Regions from separate parts of the Desulfofundulus sp. TPOSR genome, predicted to be linked through region 1. Evidence: riboswitches for the same ligand, from Rfam matches in the RefSeq annotation. Region 1 holds a riboswitch; the other holds the start of a gene.
The links. A riboswitch is a leader RNA that binds a small molecule or an ion and turns the genes downstream of it on or off. The one in region 1 is predicted to bind cyclic di-GMP.
Positions count from the first base shown of each region.

Region 2: it holds a riboswitch for cyclic di-GMP, as region 1 does, so the genes downstream of both, G7K71_RS09555 (SLC13 family permease) here and G7K71_RS14295 (hypothetical protein) in region 1, are expected to answer to the same signal.

Region 1 covers NZ_JAAOEF010000003.1:670,759-682,201, forward strand. The annotation lists gene tnpC (IS66 family transposase) at 1-1,385, opposite strand, end outside; gene tnpB (IS66 family insertion sequence element accessory protein TnpB) at 1,456-1,812, opposite strand; gene tnpA (IS66 family insertion sequence element accessory protein TnpA) at 1,806-2,120, opposite strand; gene G7K71_RS14285 (IS110 family transposase) at 2,247-3,530, shown strand; gene G7K71_RS14290 (copper amine oxidase N-terminal domain-containing protein) at 3,906-4,550, shown strand; cyclic di-GMP riboswitch class I at 4,767-4,855, shown strand; gene G7K71_RS14295 (hypothetical protein) at 4,979-5,566, shown strand; gene G7K71_RS14300 (hypothetical protein) at 5,648-6,088, shown strand; gene G7K71_RS14305 (hypothetical protein) at 6,302-6,523, shown strand; gene G7K71_RS14310 (hypothetical protein) at 6,711-6,878, shown strand; gene G7K71_RS14315 (type II secretion system protein) at 7,160-7,699, shown strand; gene G7K71_RS19110 (type II secretion system protein) at 7,822-8,628, shown strand; gene G7K71_RS14325 (copper amine oxidase N-terminal domain-containing protein) at 8,752-10,146, shown strand; gene G7K71_RS14330 (type II secretion system F family protein) at 10,476-11,443, shown strand, end outside.
Region 2 covers NZ_JAAOEF010000002.1:206,863-218,305, reverse strand. The annotation lists gene G7K71_RS09575 (Crp/Fnr family transcriptional regulator) at 1-246, shown strand, start outside; gene G7K71_RS09570 (4Fe-4S dicluster domain-containing protein) at 441-947, shown strand; gene G7K71_RS09565 (nitroreductase family protein) at 989-1,510, opposite strand; gene G7K71_RS09560 (universal stress protein) at 1,676-2,110, opposite strand; cyclic di-GMP riboswitch class I at 2,276-2,365, shown strand; gene G7K71_RS09555 (SLC13 family permease) at 2,518-3,915, shown strand; gene deoC (deoxyribose-phosphate aldolase) at 3,970-4,644, shown strand; gene G7K71_RS09545 (glycosyltransferase) at 4,801-6,009, shown strand; gene G7K71_RS09540 (ABC transporter permease) at 5,981-6,748, opposite strand; gene G7K71_RS09535 (phosphate ABC transporter ATP-binding protein) at 6,755-7,528, opposite strand; gene G7K71_RS09530 (ammonia-forming cytochrome c nitrite reductase subunit c552) at 7,742-9,151, opposite strand; gene nrfH (cytochrome c nitrite reductase small subunit) at 9,176-9,808, opposite strand; gene ccsB (c-type cytochrome biogenesis protein CcsB) at 9,915-10,730, opposite strand; gene G7K71_RS09515 (cytochrome c biogenesis protein ResB) at 10,720-11,443, opposite strand, start outside.

The DNA of each region.
Region 1 (11,443 bases):
CGCGGAGTATTGGCAAACAACCAGTTCTTGCGGCCAATGACAAAGGGTTTGATTGACCGCTCACTCCGGTTGTTATCCAGTTCCAGGCGCCCATCCTGCAAAAAGGCAACCAGTTTATCCCACTGGCTCAGGCAATAGTTAACTGCCTGACCAAAGGAACTTTTGGGCAGCACCTGTGTTTTCTGGGTTTTAAGCCATGCCCCAAAGGCATCCAGCACGGGGCGGCTGCGCACCTGGCGGGCTTGATAACGCTCCTGGGGCGTTGCATCTTTCAAGTCGCGCTCAATGGCAAAAAGTTGGTTGCAAAACTCCAGCCCTTCCCTGGCAGCTACGGCTGCCGCACGTTTATCATCGGGCAGGGCCTTTAGCGCTTCATCGAACTTGCGCCGAGCATGGGCCCAGCAGCCCACCAGGGTGACCTCCGGCAGCTCATTGTAGCCGGCGTAGCCGTCAACGTGCAAATAGCCTCTAAAGCCCGCCAGAAACCGCCGGGGGTGTTTGCTGGCCCGGGTGGTCTGGTAGTCGTAGAGAACAATGGGAGGACCGTCCCGCCCGGTGCGGTAAAGCCAGAGATACGATTGGGTTTCAGCAGCCCGGCCCGGCTCGCGGAGGACCTGCAGGGTTGTCTCATCGGCATGCAGGATATCCCGCTCAAGCAGGTGTTCATGCAGGCGATCGTAGATCAGGGCCAACCAGTTGTTCGCCCCGTACAGCACCCAGTTGGCAAGCGTCTGCCGGGACAGCTCCACCCCCAGGTGGGCAAACTGCTGCTCCTGGCGGTACAGCGGCAGACCTTCCCCGTATTTCTGGTTCATGATGTAAGCCATAAGCGAGGGGGAAACCATACTTCCGGGAAATACAGGAGCCGGCATGGGAGCGGTAACAATGGGGGTGGTTAGCTCGTTGCGCTCGCAATGGCGGCAGGAATAAACGTAACGCACATGCTTGACCACTTTTACCTGGGCCGGGATGATCTGCAGTTCCTGTCGTACTTCGGTGCTCATTTCATGTAAAGGACCACCGCAGCACGAACAGACCCGCTCTTCTTCCGGCAGGCGGTACTCAACCGTTTCCACCGGCAGGTTATCGAGCACCATCTCCCGGCGGCCACGCTGTTTGCGGCGCTGGTAGGTGATGGTTTCGACAGCCGGTTCGGGTGAAGCCGGCTGGGCTTCCACTTCCGCCTCATTAAAAAGCGAAAGCTGCTGGTAGCCAGAAGCGGTCCGTTCGCTGGAAACGCCAAATTGCCGGCGTTTGCTCAAGCGAAGCTGCTCCATCAACCAGTTCAGCCTGGCGCTCAGTTCAGCGTTTTGCTGTTCCAGTTGCACACAGCGCTCCCGCAGTTCTTCGATAGTCATGGTGGCGATATTCTTTGCAGTATTCATGACCTGGTAATTCGACGAATGGCGTTAAAATCCCTCCAAAATCAACCGGGAACTGAAAATATTTCTGCCATTACAAGATGGTACGTGCTTTTACCTCGGGATGGGCATGGGGTTGTTTTAAGGGGAGACCATCGAGCAACCAGCGCAACTCCCGGCGGCTAATGGCCAAAGTTGGCGAGCCGGTATCCGCCGGCCAGGGGAATTTGCCCTTCTCCAGCCGGCGGTAATAGAGCCAGAACCCATTGTGATCCCAGTGGAGAATTTTAATTTTATCCCGCTGCCGATTACAGAAGACGAAAAGACAGGAGGAGAAGGGGTCCAGTTCGAACCCCTCTTTGACCAGCACGGCCAGCCCGTCGATGGACTTGCGCAAATCGGTGGCGCCGCAGGCGAGGTAAACCCGGTCGATACCCAATTCGTTCAGCATAACGATACCAGAACCCGGACTACTTGAGAAAGCAAGGCTGGATCAAAACCGGGTTTTACCTCGATGCAGGCCTGACCTATTTTGAGCAGCAGGGAGTCACCCTGGTCCGAAGGTGATTGCTTGCTTAATTCAACCGGCAGCCACCGTGTTGACCCGGCGGGGGAAGATTCCTTAAACTTCCGGAGCCAGTACCATAGCTGCCGGGGGGTTACGTTATGGGCGGCGCACCATGCTTTAGCACTCTGGCCGCTGGCACGATATTCGGCAACCCGGGTTTCCCATAGTTTTTGCTTTTCAGCTTTGGTCATAAAAAATCCTCCCCATTTCATTTTCTGAGCATTCCTGTAATCCTTATCAAAGGGGTTGATCAACAAAAAGACCTCCTGGTACAACAAGGTTAGAGCAAACACCAAAAGTACCGGAGGTCGAGGTTAATGACGAAACGAAACAAAAACCTAAAAGAAATTCGTAGCGTCCACACCCTCATCGTGGGCGTCGACATCGCCAAAAGGACCCACTGGGCCCGCACGCTGGACGGGTCAACAGGCATCGAAGTGGGCAGCGCCTTCTCTTTTCAGAATAGCATAAACGGCTTTTCCCGTCTACTGGGTAGAATGCACCGGGTCAAAGAACAAATCGGCGCGCAAAACATCGTCGTGGCCATGGAGCCTTCCGGCCATTACTGGAAACCCCTGGCCAGCTACCTGGTCAATGCCGGCATCCCAGTAGTTATCGTCAATCCTTACCACGTCAAAAAGCAAAAAGAACTCGACGATAACTCGCCCACCAAAAACGACCGGAAAGACGCCCTGATCATCGCCACTTTAACCTGGGAAGGACGCTTTTTCCACTGCTATCTACCCAAAGGGATCTGGGCGGAACTCCGGGGGTACACCCAAAACCGCCACCAGCAAAAGGCCAAACTAAACGCCGCCCAGAACAACCTGGTGGCGATCCTGGACGAGCGCTTTCCCGAATATCCGCAGGTTTTTAAGAACCTTCTAGGGAAAGCCTCCCTGTACATCCTGACCCACCGGCCCTTCCCGGCCGACCTAAAACAGCTCACGACAGAAGAGCTGACCGCTGAACTTAAGGCAGCCAGCGGCGGGAAAGTGGGTCAAAAACGGGCCGTTCTTTTACTGGCTGCCGCCAATGAATCCATCGGCGTGCCGGAAGGTTTAGATGCTGCCCGTCTGCGCCTGACCCAGTGCCTGGAAGAAATCTTCTTCTGGCAAAAGCAATTGCTCCAAACCGAAGCGGCCATGGAAAAGGCCCTGGCCAAAACCGGCTTAGCCGAGTACCTTTTGAGCATCCCCGGGATCGGAGTCGTCACTGCCGCCAGCTTCTTAGGGGAAGTGGGGGATTTCACCCGGTACGAAGACTGGCGCCAGATCCGCAAACTGGCCGGTTACAACCTGACTATCAACCAATCCGGGGATTCCAAAAAAGGGGTTACAAAGATCTCCAAGCGGGGCCGGGCGGGGTTGCGGAGCATCCTCTACCAGGCTGCCCTGGTCCTGGTGGCCAAAAACCCTCAGTTTAAAGCGCTCTACCGTTACCTGGTGACCCGGCCGCAAAACCCGCTGAAAAGCAAGCAGGCCCTGGTAGTGATCGCCTGCAAACTCCTCCGGGTAATGTTCACCTTAGCTAAAGAAAAACGCCTGTACGACCCGGAGAAGGTTTTGGGTAGCTACCGCCGGCAGCAACTGGCGGCCTAGAAGGCTTGTGGATATGCCGCTCGTATGGACTTGCGGGAGGCCTCCTGCCACTTAAGAGGAGCCTGGAGGTTTAGGCATGGTTTATCTTCCGCCTGTCCACAGGGTCCACACTCGCTTGGACAACGCTAAAGCGTTGCCCACATATCCACAAGCCCGACGGCGTAAAGGAATCATCATGAGGCAAAAATCTTGGGTGGGGGAAACCGAAAAAACCTCCGTTAGGGCATGACCCTGCTTCTGAGTAACGGTGCCCCACCCGCCCCCATTATGCTGAACGAAGGAATGTAAGGGCATTGACCCCGGGAGACATGATAGGGTAAGCAGGGGGCGAACAGGTGGGTTAGACCACCCAAGATAAATTTTAAAAATGGCAGATTGAGTAAGCTTTTTAAAGTATCAATGAAAAATATTGAGATAGGAAGATTATCCTATAAACCCGGGGATTGTGCCAGGTGGGTAGGATTTGACGCTTACGGCGAAATACTCGACATCGAGAGTGTCCCTGTCGGGGACTCCGTGGTGGTGCTCGCGGCGACCCAGGACGGGCTGCTCCGCATGGAGTACCGGAAACAGCAGGAAGCTGAAACCCCGGAACAGCAACCGGAAGAGGAAAAGCAGGAAGAGGGACGGCAGTCCGATGAGATGGTAGTCCCACCTGTTAAGTTTGTGGTCGGGCAGAAGACCTATCGTGTTGGCGACCGGGTGTTCGATATGGACGCAGAGGCGTTCACCGAAAACGGCCGGACTTATGTGCCCGTCCGTTATTTGGGAGACGCCCTGGGCGCGGAAATCAAATGGGACGGGGCGACCCAAACGGTGACACTGGTCAAAGACAACGTAACCGTAAAGCTCGTGGTAGGGAATAAGGCCATAAATGTCAACGATCAGCCCAAGCAGATGGACGTAGCCCCGCTGGTCCGCGGGGGCCGTACCTACCTCCCCGCGCGCTATGTAGCCGAAGTGTTCGGGTACAGGATGGGCTGGGATCCGGCAGCGCAGACCGTGAGCGTGACAAAATAGCCAGCACTGAACCGGTCGGCAGGTAAGTCTTTTCGAGGGCCGGGTGCTCCTTTTTCCAGGGTGCCCGGCTTTTTTATTTTTGGGGGACTTTTTTCCTGTGCCCAATCCCTCCGGATAAAAGCAAACGATTAATTGGTGAAAATCCCGGTTTAACCGGACCTTTCAGAAGCCCCCTCAAAAAAGGAAGACATGCCGTACTATGAACTTAGGAGGAATCCCCACCAAAGGCAAACCCGGCGAAAGCCGGGGGCGCAAAGCCAAGGGGCCTAAAGCGGTTGACCCGCTACGGCAGCCCGGCTGCTGGGGAAAGGAAAGCAAATTTTCCCCGGTGGCCGGCTGTCTTAGATAAGGAGGTGGTTACTGGGGAAGCAAGGGTCAAGCGGAAACAACATTTCAGAAAAGAATCAAAGTTAAAGGAGGCAGCGATCTTGAAAGCGATCCGGAACAGGAAACTCGTGTGCGTTATCCTCACACTGTGCCTGGTATTGGCACTGGCCTTCCCCGCACTGGCGGAGGAGACCCAGGTACAGGTTCAGCCCCAACCACAAGACCAGGTAACCGTGACTGACAGCGTATACCACAACCTGCCAGCGGACCTGGTGACAATGGTTAACGGGCTGAACCTGGAACAGCTTAAGGAACTGGCGGTGCTGGTTCACCAGAGAATCAGGGAACAGAACCAGCTCAACAAGTCCAAGATCGAATTTGCAGGTGTGGTGACCGCCGTCTACGGCGACACATTCACTGTAGTGAAAGGCGGCAAAAACGGCAATGTTACCGAAACTTTCACCATCACCCCGCAGACGCTTATCAAAGGGGAGGGAACGCTGAAAGGGACAACAGAAATCAAGCAGGGGATGATGGTTAAAGTCAGGGCTACCACCGATAAGCAGGCGCTGGAAGTGCACCTGATCCCGGGCAACAAATACAGGGCAGACAAAGAAGCGAAAAAGCCTGGGAAAAACGGGCAATCATCCCGCCCTGCTTTTAAGCCAAAAGCTGAATATAAACACTAACATGTAGCTGGGTGCCCTTTTTCCGGGGGTGCCCGGTTTTTTTTATTTTTTGAGTCCAAGATGAAAGGGGGGAAAACAGGTATGCGCAAAGTCGTAGCTTTGCTGGTGCTGGCCGCCTTCGCGGTGGTTGCCCTGGCGGTACCGGCGTTTGCCGGGTCTATCGGTCAGGTGCCGCCGTCCGGCGAAGGAACTGTAACCGCAGTCGGGAAGGTGGTGTATTCCACCGTCGAGAAGCCGCACTACGAACTGGTGGTTCCCGGGCCGATGTACATGCCGCCTCTACCCGGGTCAGGAGTGAAGCCTCCGGTACAGTACGACCGGACATACATCCTGACGGGTCCGTTCGACTTCAAGGCTTACGAGGGCAAGCTGGTGCGGGTGACGGGCCAGGTTTTCAGGGGACCGAATTTCTACATGCGCGGGCCGGTTCTGAAGGTCACCAAAATTGAGCTGTTGAAATATCCTGTGCCGGTACCCAAACCGGCGCCGAAGGTTCCGGTGGTCAGGCCGGTGGGCAGGTAGTTTTCCGTGGGCCGGGCACTCCTTTCCGGAGGTGCCCGGCTTTTTTATTTTTAAGTCCACGATGATCGGAAAAAGCAATACGAAGCCCTGTACAGGCAGATCGAAGCAGAAAACGCCCACTTGAAGAGCTTCGTTACCGACTGTCCGGGAATGAACTTTTTGGCACACTAAGGGTTTCATTTTTCGTTCCACGATGTATATAAGGAGGCGTGCATGATGGCAATTCTTGAAAACAAAGGTTCAGTTACAAGTATTTTAATGGAAGAAGGAAGTCAACGCAAATTAGTGAAAGTACTCGCGTCTATGATACTTTTAGATATGTTGTCTGAGGAAAGAAAAAACTTAGAAATCATGAGAAAAAAAGAAAACCATCAGCCAAATAAACTCTTTTTTCATTATAGTGCCAAAGCTATTGGTGATGTTTCAGTAATTTAAACAAGCCACCAAAATTTAAATCTATGGTACTGTCAGTTATTTGGTATCCTTTAGGTATTTTGCCATTAACCTGATTTTCTTTCCCCGCCCTTCTCCGGCCAGCATGGTCAAATCGGCTTACACCCCGGACGCTGTAGTCTACGCCTAGTCGGACGCCCTGGGAGCGCCGGGCGGGGCTGTTCCGAAAGTGACAGTGCGCCGCCTCTTCAGTAATACCTACGCCACCGTCGAGTCCGAAATGTGGGCCGTCGATGTTGACTGCGAAGCCTGGTCCCTGGGTCTGCTGAGAAAGCTGGACACCCTTCTGGAAGAACTGGTGAAAGCCGGCCTGGACCCGGAATTCTGCGGGGCCTGAAGGTTTACGTTCTGCCCGCATATGGTCTGGCCGTCCGGGGCAGACGGAAAAGCCGGGTTATGCCGTCACGGGCTTCCACAACCCGGGGACAAACGAAATCGCCGAAAGATCCGGTGGTCAGTTAGTTTTTCCGTGGGCCGGGTGCTCCTTTTTCCGGGGTACCCGGCTTTTTATTTTTTTGAGGGCCTTTTCCTGTACCCAATTTCCCGGGGAAAGGAGGAAAGCGGTTTCGATCCGGCGGGCGCGGGAGAAGGGTTAAGGACAAATCTCGCAAAGGAGGTATGTTTTTCACCATGCTCAAGCTAGCGAAAAGAATCCGCAAAGTTTCTCGCAACCAGGGAGGATTTACTTTAATTGAACTTCTGGTGGTCGTGGCGATCATCGCCATCCTGGCGGCAGTATTACTGCCCAAACTCTTAGGTTACACCAACAATGCCCGCGTGAGCCGGGCGATGGGCGACCTGGCGTCTATGCGGAGCGTAATCGAAGCGTGGGCGGCGAATGAAGGTCAGGGTTCTTACCCGGATGGAGACGGTGCACCGGATGAAAGCAAGAGGATTAGCGTGGTGCTTAACGACAAGGGTATCCGGTGGGGTGCTGACAATGGTGGGATAGCGGATCCGTGGGGTCAGCCGTATGTTTACTATGTTAAAACAGACAACAATAATAACATCATCGGTTACGCTATTGTATCTCACGGACCTGATAAGACCTTGGGCGGTGGCGATGACGTTTATGTAAACGAGCACACCTCGCCCGAGAAAGGCGATACTAATTGGCTTAACGAACAAGGATACCAAGAATTTTCGCAATCGAAGTAGTCGGGTTGGTTAACTAATATGTCAGGTTAATGGAGCGAAAAGCCGGGCATTTCAGGAAAAGTGTCCGGCTATTTCTCTTTTGAGAACCCAATTTTTTGGATGGGAGGAGGGAATAGAGAAAATTGATTGAGAACAGGCAGGTGAGGGCCACCACCGACGGGGAGGTGCTGGTGGTCCACCTGCTCCCGGCGAAAAAGGCCGAGGCGGTGACGAAAGACAAGTGCAGAAGAAACCCGTCGACGAGAAGCCGCGCCGGTAGCTCCGGCGTCAAACGGCGCTGGGCACCCTTTTCAGGGGCGCCCGGCTTTTTTGTTTTTCAGGGGTTTTTCCCTGCGCCCAGTCTTTCCGGCAGGAAGGGGGGAAGAGATGCTAAGTCCGGAGACGCGGGGAAGATACCGAGAATCTTCGAGAGGAGTGGTTTTTCACCTATGTTCAGCCTGGCAGAAAAGATCCGTAAAGTTTCACGCAATCAGGGTGGTTTCACTCTGATTGAACTTCTGGTGGTCGTGGCGATCATCGCCATCCTAGCCGCCGTCCTGTTGCCCAAGCTGCTGGGGTACACGAATAACGCGCGCGTGAGTCGGGCGATGGGCGACCTGGCTTCCATGCGGAGCGTAATCGAAGCGTGGGCGGCAGACGTAAGTGGAGGTCAGGGTTCTTACCCGGACGAAAGCAACATCGCAACTGTGCTTAACGACAAGGGTATCCGATGGGGCGGAATAACAGATCCGTGGGGTCAGCCGTATGTTTACTATATCAAGAAGGAAGGCAACAATATTACAGGTTACGCTATTGTGTCTTACGGAGCCGATAAAGCTCTTGGCGGCAATGACGACGTTTATGTATGCGATCATACCTCGCCCGAAAAAGGTACTACCGATTGGCTTGCCGAACAGGGATATGAGGAAGCCTCGCGCTCGAATGGGTAATCTGGGGAACATATTACAAGCTATAGAGACGGCGGAAAAGCCGGGCATCGTTAGGAAAGAGTGCCCGGCTTTTCTTTTGTCGCTCGAAAAGTCGAAACTTTGAGCAATTTGGAGGTGCTGGTATTGAAAGGTGATGTATTGTCAGGAAACAGGGCAATTACGGTGGTTTTGGCCGTCCTCCTGTCTGTTCTGTTGATGTCTTTCTCTCTTGTCCCTGCTTCAGCGGAGCCGAAATACAAAGCCCGCTTCGTGATCGGCAGAGCGTCATACGAGGCAGACGGCTGTATGCGGGCGATGGACGCCGTTCCGTTCATCGAAAATGGACGAACTTTCGTGCCGATACGGTACCTGGCTTACGCCCTGGGCGTGCCGGAGAGTAATGTCCTCTGGGATGGGAAAATGAAGGCCGTGACTCTGATCTTGCAGGGTGTCACCGTGGAGATGGTTATTGGGAGTAAGACCCTACTTGTCAACAGAGACCCCGTGCAGATGGACACAGCTCCGGTGATCAGGGACGGTAGTACCTACCTGCCTGCCAAGTTCGTGGCGGAAGCGTTCGGGTTCAGGGTGGAGTGGGACGCGGCGGTAGGGGCAGTGCTGGTTTTTGCTCCTGAGGAAGAGAATCAGGGACTGAATGCCTGTGACAGGCATTGGGCTGTTTATTATGGCTACCCGTCTTATGTGAATGGTTGCGGGGGAGATGTTGACCGGGCCGCGAAGGTCTTTGAGAATTTCAGGGTTGTTGTGATGGCTGTCTGGGAAAGAACGCATCCTGATTACCGGAAAACGGTTCAAATCATTGAAAGGCTCCGCGGGAAGACAGACTTTTACGGTTATGTCCCTCTGGGACGTGCTGGCTTTACGGGAGAGACAAAAGAACTAAGTTTGGAAGAAATAAAGGCAAGAGTGGACTCGTATTTCGAAATGGGGTGCAGAGGCGTATTTTGCGACGAAGCGGGGAACGATTACGGTGTTGGTGACGAGTTGAGGAATGCGGTGGGGCGTTACATTCATTCCAAGGGAATGAGGGTGATCTGGAACGCCTGGGAACCAGTGGATCTGGCAAATATGGCATGCTGGCAGGACGGCGACGGCTGGTGTGCCGAGAGTTTTCTCGTCAAAAATGGGGTTTTTACTGATGGTAAAGATGAATACAGGAAATACAAAGATATTAGAGACATTGAAACCAAGAAAAAAGTAGATATACGGGTGTATGTCCTTTCGACGGAAACGGCGGGACACAAAGAATTTTCCTCGGCAGAATCTTTGAAAAAACAAATGTACGCATGGTGGGGAGTATTGCTTTATGGTTACGATTACTTTCAATATACAGATATGTGGCATAGTGCATCAAACAACTATTTATACTGCTTCCGTCAACCAACGGATTACATAGGGAGACGTTATCTGGCAGAACCATCGCATAGTGGTACAGAATACAAAAGAAATACAGATGAGGGGATATTACATCTCGATGGGCGTTCGTATAGAGGGTGGTTTGAGAAAACAGGGCAGTAAACAAGCGAGGAGGCATCTTGTGTCGAATGATCGTGAAAGTCTACGTTTCGGGAAATTCCCGAGCGCTTGTTGTTCAAGCCGGGAACCCGGTCGAGGAGGTAGCCGTTGGTGGCAATGCCATCTGCACAATGAGTACCTTGGTACAGGGTTATATTTAGTCAACTAATGTATAACCTTGTATAGGGAAAATTAACCTCTTCGCCGGTCCAGAGCGGGGCACCTGACGTAACGCTGACTGCTACGACGACTTCGGCTTATTAACGGTTGCAGAAAAGCGGCGGTCTCTTTCTGGGGCTGCCGCTTTTTCTTTTTCAAGTGAGGTGGTTTTCATGCTCTACCGCGTGACGGCTTACGTTTCCGGAACTTCCAGGACGCTCGTGGTCGAGTCCGGGAACGCAGTGGAAGCGGCAAAACAGGTCAGAAAGAGGCTCGGCGAAGACAGGACGCTCATAACCCGCGTGGCCCCGGCGGGAAGGGAGTTTTCCCTGGAGGCGTTTAAGTTCTGGGACCGCGTGGGGCCGCGCGACCTGGAGCTGTTCTGCCGGCGGTTTCATGCCCTGATCTCGGCGGGCGTGACCACTCTCGAAGCCCTGGAGACCGTAGCTTCCCAGACGGAGAAGAACTCCCTGAAGAAAGCCCTCTTCCGAGTGGCGGACAACGTCAGGGAGGGTTTCCCCCTGGTGGCGGCGTTTCGGGGTTTCCCGCGCGTTTTTCCGGCGGTGTTCTCCCACACTGTAGCGGCAGCCGAAGAGTCCGGCGCGCTGGAAGAGGCACTGTTCTCTTTAGCCGCCCACTTCGAGAGGGAAGCGCGGTTCAAGGAGAAACTCCGCCAGGCCATGGCCTACCCAACGGTGGTCGCGTGCTTCGCTCTCCTCGTGGCGGTTGGGCTCTTCACCTTCGTCGTTCCGAAATTCGCGGCGCTTTTACAGAGCGCCGACGTGCCGCTGCCTGCCCTGACCAGGGTCATGATGAACGTCTCGGCGCACACGGGGCTGATAGCCCTGTTCCTGGTCGGTGCGTCCCTGGTCGGCGTCCCGCTGTTCCGGGTTTTGTGGCAGAAGGAGGGCGTCCGTTCCCGGCTGGAAGCAGTTTTCGTTAGGTTGCCGGTTTTGGGGAAGATCGTCTCCCGGGCCGCGGCGGCGCGCGTCTGCAGGTCGCTCTCCCTGATGACAAAGGTCGGCGTGCCGCTGGTGCGGGCGATAGAGGTCGCTCGGGGCGTGGCATCTTTCTCGTCGTTCCGGAAGGAGCTGGAGGACGCCGCTGAAGCGGTGCGCGAGGGGAAACCTCTGGCCGACGC
Region 2 (11,443 bases), on a different contig from region 1:
TGGCAAGCTCCCGGACGACTGGCCCTGGCCCTGTTAAAAATGGGCGAACGCTGCGGCGTGGAAACCAAAAACGGCATTAAACTGGGCGTGCAGCTTACCCACGAAGAACTGGCAAATATGGTGGGAACCTCCCGGCAGACGGTAACTTCACTATTGAACACCTTCAAGCAGGAAAAAAGCATTGCTTATGAAGGAAGAACTATCAGCATTGTGGATCCCGATAAGCTGGCTCGATGGATTATGTAAGTGTAGCCGGCCTTACAGGCCCGCTTGAGATATCTAACAAACCCCGCAAAAGAGCGGGGTTTATTTTTTTGACCGGTGAATCCGGTCAAAGTCTACCATTATTTATAAATAAAAATAATGCTTTAAAGAAGGTTATCTAATAAAAGTATCGAACTATAGTCAATATTACAAAGCGATTGTTGGGAGGCTAATCAATGAGCAAGTATTACCTGTACCAGGACGAGAAAAGATGCATTTCCTGCCGCAGCTGTGAAGTGCAGTGCAAAGTAAACAAGGGGCTCGGTGTAGGGCCTAAGCCGAATAAGGTTGCTGCGGTCGGCCCTGTTATCAGAAGCGGTCAAGCAATGGCAACGTATGTTTTCACAGCCTGCCACCACTGCGAGGATCCCTATTGCGTGCAGGCATGCCCGGTTGGGGCCGTCCAGAAACGCCCCAGGGACGGCATTGTGTTCATTGACCAGGAACTGTGTGTGGGGTGCCGGAGCTGCATTATGGCCTGCCCGTGGGGTGCGCCCCAATGGGATGAAGAAAAAGGTGTAGCTGTGAAATGCGACTACTGCAAAGATCGGATTGATGCCGGGCTCGAGCCGGCCTGCGTTACCGCCTGTCCCACCAACAGCCTTCTCTTTGGTCCGGCAGAACGTATGCCGGACGTAAAAAGGGTACGTTATATCCGCAAAAGATTTACAGGTAATGTATAACCGCTTCGCAAAAAAGCCGGCCGGAAATCCCGGCCGGTGGCCTAAATGTAACTCACAATTTCTTCTATTTCCCTCCTCTTGGGCCTCCGGGCCGGGTCGTCGGCCGGGTAACCCACGGGAATAATAGCTACGGGTACAAGCTCCGCGGGGATGCCCAGGCACTCCCTCACCCGTTCCTCGTCAAAAGCGCCCACCCAGCAGGTTCCCAGACCCAGGGCATTTGCGGTAAGCAGAATATTCTGCACCGCGGCGGCCGTATCCTGAATACAGTAAAGTCGCCGCCCCCGCTCGCCGTAAACCCGGGCCGAGCGTTCCGGTTCCGCGCAAACCACAATCACCACAGGGGCCTGGACTATAAAACGTTGATTTAAAGCGGCCTGTGCCAGGGCTTCTTTTTTGTCCTCCCGGATCACCACGTAAAAAAACCAGGGCTGCAGATTCCCGGCGGAAGGAGCCCAGCGGGCCGCTTCCAGGAGTTGATCCAGTAATGCTTCGGGCAGCGGATCCGGTTTATAGTGTCTTACGGAGTACCGGCTCCTCACCAGGGAGAGTATCGTGGACATGATCAATTTCCCCTCCTGCATCAAAATGCTCTTATATTATACCCCGGGACCCCCCATCTCGTGTGTTTTCACAACCGCCTTCTTAAAGCCTTCTTAAAGCCTTCTTAAAGAAATTCCCCTCTAATTTTCTCAGCATAAGCCCGGGCAACTACAATCGTTTTTCACTTACCTGACGATCATTACGGGGCAGGGGGACAGGTGCAGCACCTTATGGCTCACGCTGCCCAGGAAAAGGGACTTAATATCGCCAAAACCGCGGCTACCAATGACGATCAGGTCAAATTGACCCTCTGCGGCCAGGCGACAGATGGCTTCGGCCGCGTCTCCCCGTTCCACCGCGGCGGCTACGGCCTGGCCTTCCGCCCGAAAAATTTTTTCTACTGCTGCAAAGACTTTTTCCGCGCGGGCTTCTATTTCTTGATCCAGCTCCTTTTGCTGAAGCCAGGCACATACTCCGGGTTCGGGGAAAAGTTTATAACAGGAAGGCCCCACATATAAAGCCGTTACTGCAACTTCCGGGTTTAGTTTACTTAAGCGCAAAGCCTGTCTGGCAGCACGCATTGAATTCTCCGAACCATCCACGGCCAGAAGGATTTTCATGCCAACCACTACCTCCCCCAAAGACAATCTTTATTGCAGGATCTTCTACGTTATAGTGGAAAAAACCTGCATTATTAGAAACATAATTAAATCCCTATTGCCTCCACAGGGATTGATCAGCTATAATAAATACTGCACCAGGTAAAAGCAAAAAGAATACGGTGCTTACGGGTTGGGCAAACCGGGTGAAAGCCCGGGACGCTAAAGCCATGGGTCTAAGGTCCTTTTCAGGACTATGATCGCCAGGCTGCAACGGTACCGACTGCCGGGGGGGGTAGTCACTTGACTACCCCCCTTTAATTTTGCCTGAAATTAGTCACATCCTTATGTTCAACGGAGGTGGTTTCCTTAAACGTAGTAAGACCGGACGATTGTCGAAACAATATGAAAGAAAGGAGATGGGAAATTTGACCCCTCAAACGCAAGTTATTTTAGCTACGTCCGTCTTTTTACTTACCTATGCTATAATTATTTCGGAAAAGATTCACCGTACCGTGGCTGCTTTTTGCGGTGCGGCGATAGTCATACTGGCCGGCATTATTACCCCGGAACTGGCCGTCCATTACATCGATTGGAACACCATCGGCCTTTTAACGGGCATGATGATCATCGTGGGCGTTACCCGTGAAACGGGAGTTTTTGAGTACCTGGCCATCAAGGCGGCCAAAATGGCCCGGGGGGAGCCCCTGCGCATCCTGGCCGCCCTTGCCCTGGTCACGGCTGTACTTTCAGCCCTGCTGGACAATGTGACCACGGTACTGCTCATCGTGCCCGTTACATTTGCCATCGCCCACAAACTAAAGGTAAGCCCCCTGCCCTTCTTAATCTCTGAAATTATCGCTTCCAACATTGGGGGAACGGCAACCCTGATCGGAGACCCGCCCAACATCATGATTGGCAGCGCCGTGGGGCTCGGCTTTATGGATTTTGTGATTAACCTTACCCCGGTGGTGGTTGTAATTTATGTCTTGACCATCTCCCTCCTGCGCCTCATTTACCGCCGGGACCTGGTTACAAACCCTGAGAATCAAAAAAGTATCCTGGAGCTTAATGAATGGGACGAAATTAAAGACGCCGCGTTGCTGAAACCCTGCCTCTGGGTTTTGGGTTTAACCATTGCCGGGTTTGCCCTGCACCAGTTCCTGCACCTGGAGAGCTCGGTGATCGCCATGGCCGGGGCGGCCCTGTTGCTGGTAATCACCCGTTCCGACCCGGAACATGCCCTGCACGCCGTAGAATGGCCGGTTATCTTCTTCTTTATCGGCCTGTTTGCCCTGGTGGGAGCGCTGGAAGAAGTAGGGGTCATTGAAACCATCGCCCATTTTGCCCTGGAGGTTACCGGGGGAGAACTCCTCCCGGCCGGCCTTTTGATTGTCTGGCTTTCGGCCCTGGCCTCGGCCTTTGTGGACAACATCCCCTTTGTGGCGACCATGATTCCTTTAATTCAGGACATGGGCCGCCTGGGGGGCATAGAAAACCTCAATTTCCTGTGGTGGTCCCTTTCCCTGGGAGCCTGCCTGGGTGGCAACGGCACCATCATCGGTGCTTCGGCCAACGTGGTAGTGGTGGGCATGGCTGAAAAGAGGGGTACGCCCATCAGCTTCCTGGGTTTCTTTAAAGTAGCTTTTCCCCTCATGATCCTTTCCATTGTCATTGCCACAGCATACCTGGTGGCCTGGCTGCAATTTAATACCACTCTGGTGCTGGTAAGCACGCTGGCAGTAGGGCTGGCCTTGAGCCTGCTGTCAAACCTGCTGCAAAGGCAGCTCAAAATAGAAACCACGGTAACAACAGGCAACCAGTAATTCCCCGGCACCCGTTCACTTAAATAATAGTAATTTCACAAGGAGGGTTGGCGGTTGACCAGAAACCAGCTGGCCGCCATGATTGATCATACCCTGCTTAAACCCACGGCCACCACCCGGGACATCCGGCAACTTTGTATTGAGGCGATGGCTGAAGGATTCGCCGCCGTATGCGTTAATCCCGCCCATGTGGCATATGCCGCGAAAATACTTGCCGGTTCCCGTGTGGCAGTGTGCACGGTGATTGGCTTCCCCCTGGGGGCAACCACGCCGTCCGTAAAAAAGAAGGAAGCTGAAGAGGCCGTCAGAAACGGCGCCAGGGAAGTGGACATGGTCATAAATATTGGCGCCTTGAAGGAAGGAAACCATGACCTGGTCGTGGCCGATATCCGGGGAGTGGTTGAGGCAGTGACCGCCCTTTTGCCCGGGGGGCTGGTCAAGGTGATTATCGAAACAGGCTACTTAAACCACGGGGAGAAGATTACCGCCTGCCGGCTGGTACGTCAGGCAGGCGCCCATTATGTAAAAACCAGCACCGGTTTTGGCCCCGGCGGAGCCACGGTGGAAGACGTGAGGCTATTGCGGGAAAACCTCCCCCTGGAAATGGGCGTAAAAGCCTCGGGGGGCATTCGCACCACCGGACAAGCCCTGGCCCTCATCGAAGCCGGGGCTGCCAGGCTGGGTACAAGCGCCGGCCCGGCCCTGCTGGCCGGCCTGCAGGCGCAGTAAAAGTGAAAGCTGCTCACGCTGAAATTTCAACTTAACTACCTAGAACCATCGCAAAAAATTTTCCTCCACACTAACCAGAGCAGGTGGAGGAAAAAATTTTTTTCGGGCGAATATACTAGGGGTTTTAGGAAAAACTGCAGAGGAAGAGGGTTATTCATGGCCGGTATCAGGGATTATCAGGTTGTTGTTGGTGAACAACTCATTGAAGAAATTTACGAGCTGGCCCGGCAGCTTAAGGGGTGCAGGGTCCAGCACATTAATTCCACCCTTACCGGGGGCGGGGTGGCGGAAATTTTAAAGCGCCTCGTGCCCATGATGGAGGAAGCGGGCCTGGAAGTGCGCTGGGACGTCATCAAGGGGGATGAAGAATTTTTCCGGGTGACCAAAACCTTTCACAACGCCTTTCACGGCGTGCCCGTGCAAATAACGCCCGCCATGCTGGACACCTACCGCCGCATATCCCGGGAAAACTACGACCTGGTAGACCCCCGGGCGGGCTTTGTCATTCTCCACGATCAGCAGCCCCTGGGCCTGGCCGAAATCCGTCCCGGCCACCCGGGTCGCTGGCTGTGGTACTGCCACATTGATCCGGTAGACGTGAACCGGGAGGTGTGGGATTTTTTGAGCCCCTGGGCAAGGCGTTGTGACGCCGCCATCTATCATATCCAGGCCTACGCCCGGAATTTAGGTCACCGGCAATACTTCATGCCCCCGGCCATTGACCCCCTGGCCGAAAAAAACCGGGAGGTTTCGGCACAAGAAATTGATGCTGTTATGGAGCGACTGGGGATACCCAATGATCTACCCCTGGTGGTGCAAATTTCCCGGTTTGACCGCCTCAAAGACCCGCTGGGGGTTATCCAGGCCTTTCGCCTGGTGCGGCAGGAAGTGCTATGCCGCCTGGTGCTGGCGGGGGGCGGAGCCACCGACGACCCCGAGGGCATCCAGGTGCTCCAGGAAGTACGCCAGGCAGCCGCCGGTGACCCGGACATCTTTATTCTGGAGCTCCCTCCCGCCAGCGATCTGGAAATTAATGTGCTGCAGCGGGTTGCCGCAGTAGTGGTTCAGAAATCAGTACGAGAGGGTTTCGGGCTGACCGTAACCGAGGCCATGTGGAAATCCCGCCCGGTGGTAGCTTCCCCCGTAGGCGGCATTACGGTGCAGATAATTCACGGAGAGACCGGGCTGGCCGCCGCCACCACCGAAGAAATGGCCCGGGCGGTGGTTAGAATCTTGCGCGACCCCTCCCTGGCAGAAAAACTGGGGCAAAACGCCAGGGAACACGTGAAAAAGAACTTTATCCTGCCCATTTATCTAAAACGGTGGCTGGAAATGCTCACGGCCGAGCAGAGTTACCCGGTATGATCAGCTGCTCGGCCTGGTTGAAATAAGCCCGGTAAAGGGTAAACCCCAGGGCAATGCTGGAAATGGCCGTGGCGCTGCTGAGCATCAGCATAACCATGATCTGGTACTTAACCGCCAGCAGGGGATCGGCCCCGGCCAGGATGGAGCCGGTCATCATCCCCGGCAGGGTAACCAGCCCCACGGTTTTCATGGAATCAATGGTGGGCAACATCCCTCCTTTAATAGCCGCCTGCAGCACACCTTCCACCGCCTGCCGGGGAGATGCCCCCAGGGCCAGGGCGGCTTCCACCTCCCGCCTTCGCTGGCGGATGTCGGCTTGAAAACGGTTGAGCACCAGGCCGGCAGCCACCATGGCATTGCCGACGATCATCCCCGCCACCGGAATGACAAAGCGGGGGCTACCCTCGATGATGTGGAGTGAGAGCATCAGGCCCAGGGTAACCACTTCCCCCAGCCCAATGGCCAGGATCACCCGCCAGAATATCCCCGGGATCTTTTTGCCCTTTCCGGCCGCATTATGGGCGGCCACCAGGGTCATCAGCAACAATACCCCCGCGGTAAAATACCAGCGGTCCTGCCGGAACACAAAGGTCAGCACATAACCGATGGCCAGCAACTGCAAAAAGGTGCGGACCGTCCCCACCAGCAAATCCCGCTCCAGGCGCAGCTGCTGCCACAAAGACAAAAGCATGGCCACCAGCACCAGGGCCAGGGTGGATAAGAGGGCTGCATCGGTCAAGGGATTTCACCTCTTTTCAGGCCGGCAGCACCCGTGCGGGGTGTGCCGGCCCTCCTGGAAGAACTGGCGCACCCAGGGATCGACCTCGCCGCGCATGAAATCTTCTTTCGGACCACAGACCGTAAGACGCCCCTTTTGCATGACGGCCAGCACCTGGGCTACCCGCAGGGCCTGGGCGGCATCGTGGGTTACCCACACCACGGTGAGGGCATTTTCCCGCTGCAGTCGCATAATTAACAGTTCGATTTCTTCCCGGGCTTCGGGGTCCAGGGCGGAAGTGGGTTCGTCCAGCAAAAGGGCCGCCGGCCGGTTGGCCAGTGCCCGGGCCAGGGCAACCCGCTGGGCCTGGCCACCGGAAAGGCTGCTTACCTCCCGCCGCAAGAACGTGCCGTCCAGCCCGACCTGTTCCAGCAACTCCGCCGGCTCTACGCGCGGGGCCGAGCGGGTAACCCGGGGACCGTAAAGGAGATTTTCTTCTACAGTACCGGGAAAAAGGACCGGGGTTTGAAACAACATGCCCACCTGACGCCGCAGTTCCCGCACGGGATACCCTTCCAGGGGTTTGCCCTGCCAGTAAAGCCTGCCCCGGCTGGGTTCATCCAGCCGGTTTAAAAGGCGCAGCAGGGAACTTTTACCCGAACCCGACGGCCCCACCAGGGCCGTGATGGCCCCCCCGGGAAAATGGGCCGTAATGTCCTCGAGTATGGTGACCAATTGCCCATCATAGCCGGTAACCGTCCGCCATACCCGATCAAGAAAAAAGCCTTTGGCTGGGATCACCACTCACCATCACCAAACCCCAAAAATCTTGAAATCTCAAAACTTCTATCCTTCGTACTATACTTTGTGTTCTCCTGCCGGTCAAGTCCGAATTATGCGGGCGCAAACAAAGAAGCTCCCCCGATCTTGCGGGGGAGTTTCCTTATGTTACCTGCTTTTGAATAAAACTTCATAATCAACGAGGGGATAAATTAATATACATGCTTTATTAACCTATTTCGTCCCGTCAAAGGTAAACTCCAGATTCTCTTCCGGCTTATAGGGGACGCCCTTGGTACCCCGTTTGGCGTACCTGGAAAGTTCAAGGTCAAATTTATCCGGTACCTGTACTCCAGCTTTCACCAGAGCTTCCCGGGCTTTCATCAGGGCCTGGTCGGCGTAATACAGGCCGTCACCCAGAACGCGCAGGGCTTCTTCCGGGTTGTGGAAGCCCATGCTGTTTTCTGCGCCAACAAAGGTCACCCGGTAGTAGGCCTTTTCATAAAGCTGCTTGGCCTGGTTCAGAAGCTCCTGGTTCACCCCGGCCGTCTTGTTGGCCAGTTCGATGGCTTTGGCCGCCTGGGCGGCGGCGTTGCCGGCCCGGGTATACATATTGTTCACCCGGTCCTGAATCAGGATCACCTGCTCCCGCAGCCACTGCGGGCTCTGGTTATGGCACTGGGTGCATGCCCTCATGTTGTCCTTCAGCGGGCTCTGCACGTGGTGGGAGGAAATCTTGCTGCTGCCCACCCGCTCGTAGGGCATGTGACAGTCGGCGCAGGCCACCCCGGCCCGCCAGTGGACGCTGCCGTTGGAATATAGCTCAAACTCAGGGTGGCGGATGTGCCCGAGCTTGATCCCGGTGGGGTTGTGCTTCCATTCCAGATTGGCCGGGTCGGACTTGAGCACGCGTTCAATGTCTTCAACGGTGATGTGACCCCACTGGGATTTCTGCCAGGGCAGGAACAGGCCCACGGGTTTCATATTCTGATCCCTGGGAATGACGTAGGTGTTATGGCACTGGGCGCAAACCAGGGTGCGCTTTTCCTGCCTGGTTAAACCCGCCGGATCCTTACCCAGGGCTTTCAGGGCATCGTTCATAAACCAGCGGCTTAACTTCAAATCCATGTTGGCCGGATCATGACAGTCAGCGCAGGACAACCCCAGTTCCGCATGATTCTGCGGGATCATGGCGTGCACCTGGTCATAGGGTTGCTGGAAATAGGCCAGGCCCATTTGCTCCTTTAACCGGGGTGCATAGGGGGACTTGCAGGAAAGGCATACGCCCCCCGGCTTGCGCCGGGACGGGTCAATATCCAGCTGGTCCTTGAGCATGTACACGTGGCCCCGGGGTTCGTTGAATTCAATACCAAAACCCCATCCCTCCAGCAGCACCAGCTGGAAAGGATATTCACTCAATTTGTCCTTCAGCTCCGAACCCTTGTACTTGCTCTCGCCCTGCCCCCCCTCCTTCGTCTTCATGAAGCTATCGTATTCCAGGGGGTAGACCTTTCCCCAAACGGCAGGGTCCAGTTCCCCGGAAGGTATGGAAGCCGTCTTGACCATTTCGGCCCTGGGCGGGGCGCATCCGGCCAGAAAAAGCAGAATGAGTACCGGCAACCAGGCCCACCAGGCTTTTTTCAAGAATATCTCCTCCTTTCACAGTGGTTAATTGATTAATAACCGTGTCCCCTGCCCGTGGGGCACCGAACGGTGACATTCCCAGCAATCCCTGTCTTCAAGATCAATCACGTTCTCCATCAGATTACCATGACAGCGCAGGCAGTTTTCCCGCACTATCCGGCCGCCCCGGTCGCTGAGGTGTATGGGATCCGGCACCTGATTGGTGTAAAAGAGATAAAAATCCCGTGTGCCGTCGATACCCTTGCCCACCAGTTTGGCCGCCAGGTTCTGGTGTGGTACATGGCAGTCGCTGCAGGACGCCCACTGGCGGTGGGACGAATGGAACCAGGTTTCATACTGTGGTTCCATCACGTGACAGCTGATGCAAAATTCCGGGCGGTCGGTGTAAGACACCACGGCCTTTGTCCCGGCGGTCAGGAGCACCACCATCACCAGCAGGCCGGTCAGGAGGGACCAAATACGGCGGCGCAGGCGGTAAACGGCACTTTTCCAGGCCGGAGGGTTCTGCCGGGGGCCGCCGGCTCCGGTATCCCCACCATTTGTCCCCCCAGCGCTGCCTCCCGCCGGCTGCGAGGTATCACCGGCACCGGATGGCGGCATCCCCCGGGTGTCACTGATACCGGAGCTTTTTCCCTCATGCACGGCATCTTCCCACATTGTTCCCACCCCCCTTCCCCCGAAAACCACCCGCCGGACGGCAGCCGGCCGGGAATGTTTCTAAAATATTTGCACAATGGCCCTTCCATGATATCCCGGAGAGTCCTCAGACGTAGCTGTGCTGGCCGGACATTAAAAAGGTAACGCCCACAAAAGTAAACATGACCACGATAAAACCGGCCACCGCCAGGTAGGCCGCCGGCCGGCCTCGCCAGCCCAGCATAAACCGGGCGTGGACGTAGGCGGCGTACACCAGCCAGGTGATCAAAGACCAGGTTTCCTTGGGGTCCCAGCTCCAGTAGGCCCCCCAGGCGTACTGGGCCCAAATGGCCCCGGTGACAATCAACAGTGTTTGAAAGGGCAGGCCGATGACCACTGCCTGGTAAACCAGCCGGTCCAGAACTTCCCGGTCCGGCAGGCGCCGGCGTAAGCCAGCAAACAGGGGGGAATCCCCGCTGGCGATCAGATAAAGCACCGCGCCGGCAAAGGAAAGAGCAAAGGCACTGTAGGCCACAATGGCCGTTAATACATGATAGGTCAGCCAGTTGCTGCGCAGGGCCGGCATCAGGGCGCTGGTCTCCCGGGGCAGCATGGATATCAGGGCAATTACCAGAAAGCCCATGAGGGTCGTAAATACTCCCAGTCCCTTAATCTTTACCTTCAGCTGCAGCAACAAATAACCCAGCATGATCCCCCAGGCAAAGCACAACCCGAACTCGTAAAGATTGGCCAGGGGCAGCCTGCCGGTAGCGGCAATCCTGGCCCCCAGGGCGGCGGTATTGCCCAGCAAACCCAGCCAGGCCACCGCTGCGGCCCAGCGGGCGGCAACCGGTTTGTCCGCCATAAAATCGGCCAGGTAAAGAATAACCGCCCCCAGATAGGCACCAAAGGCAATTTTAAAGGCAAGCGGTTCAAGCCACATCCTGTTCATCCCCTTTCCGCCGGGCCAGGCTGGATTCTATTTCACGGACCATTCCATCAAACTCCTCCCGGGCCAGGGCGCGGGTATGCATGGAAGCCCCGCTGCCCAGAATCAGGCTCAGCGCACCGTCCGCCGTCTCTTCCATACGCAGCCAGTACCGCCTGTGCCGCACAAACAGGGTCAGGAAGAAAAAGAGACTCATCAGGGTTAAACCGGCAAACACCAGGGGGATGCTGGGATCGTGCTTTACCTGCAGCACCGAAAAGGGGTTGGTTCCGGTCAGGCGCAGGATTCCGGCACTTTCGGGCAGGGTAATGCTTTCCCCCGTGGAGAGAGTACCCGCAGCTATTTCCTGGTGCCCCTTGTAAAGGGCATAGTCCACCGTACCGTTTTCATTCCAGGAGCCAAACCATATGCCATAGTTCTCCAGGCCGGGCAGCCGGTAAAACCGGTTTGGGGAAAGGACCGCCGCCTGGGGCGTTCCCTGTGCTCCACCGGCAAGCTCCACCTTTAAAGCCTGGCCGTAGGAATACTGGTATAAATGATAGCCGCGATAATTAAAGGGGTGGTTGACCATGACATCCCCCCTTTGCACTTCCTGGCCATTGGCAATGATGGTCACCCTGCTCACCCAGTTATCAATGGCCCCGCTGGCATCGTAAAGGGTGGTAAAGTCATCCAGCCTGATGGTAAAACGGTCCACACCGGAAGAC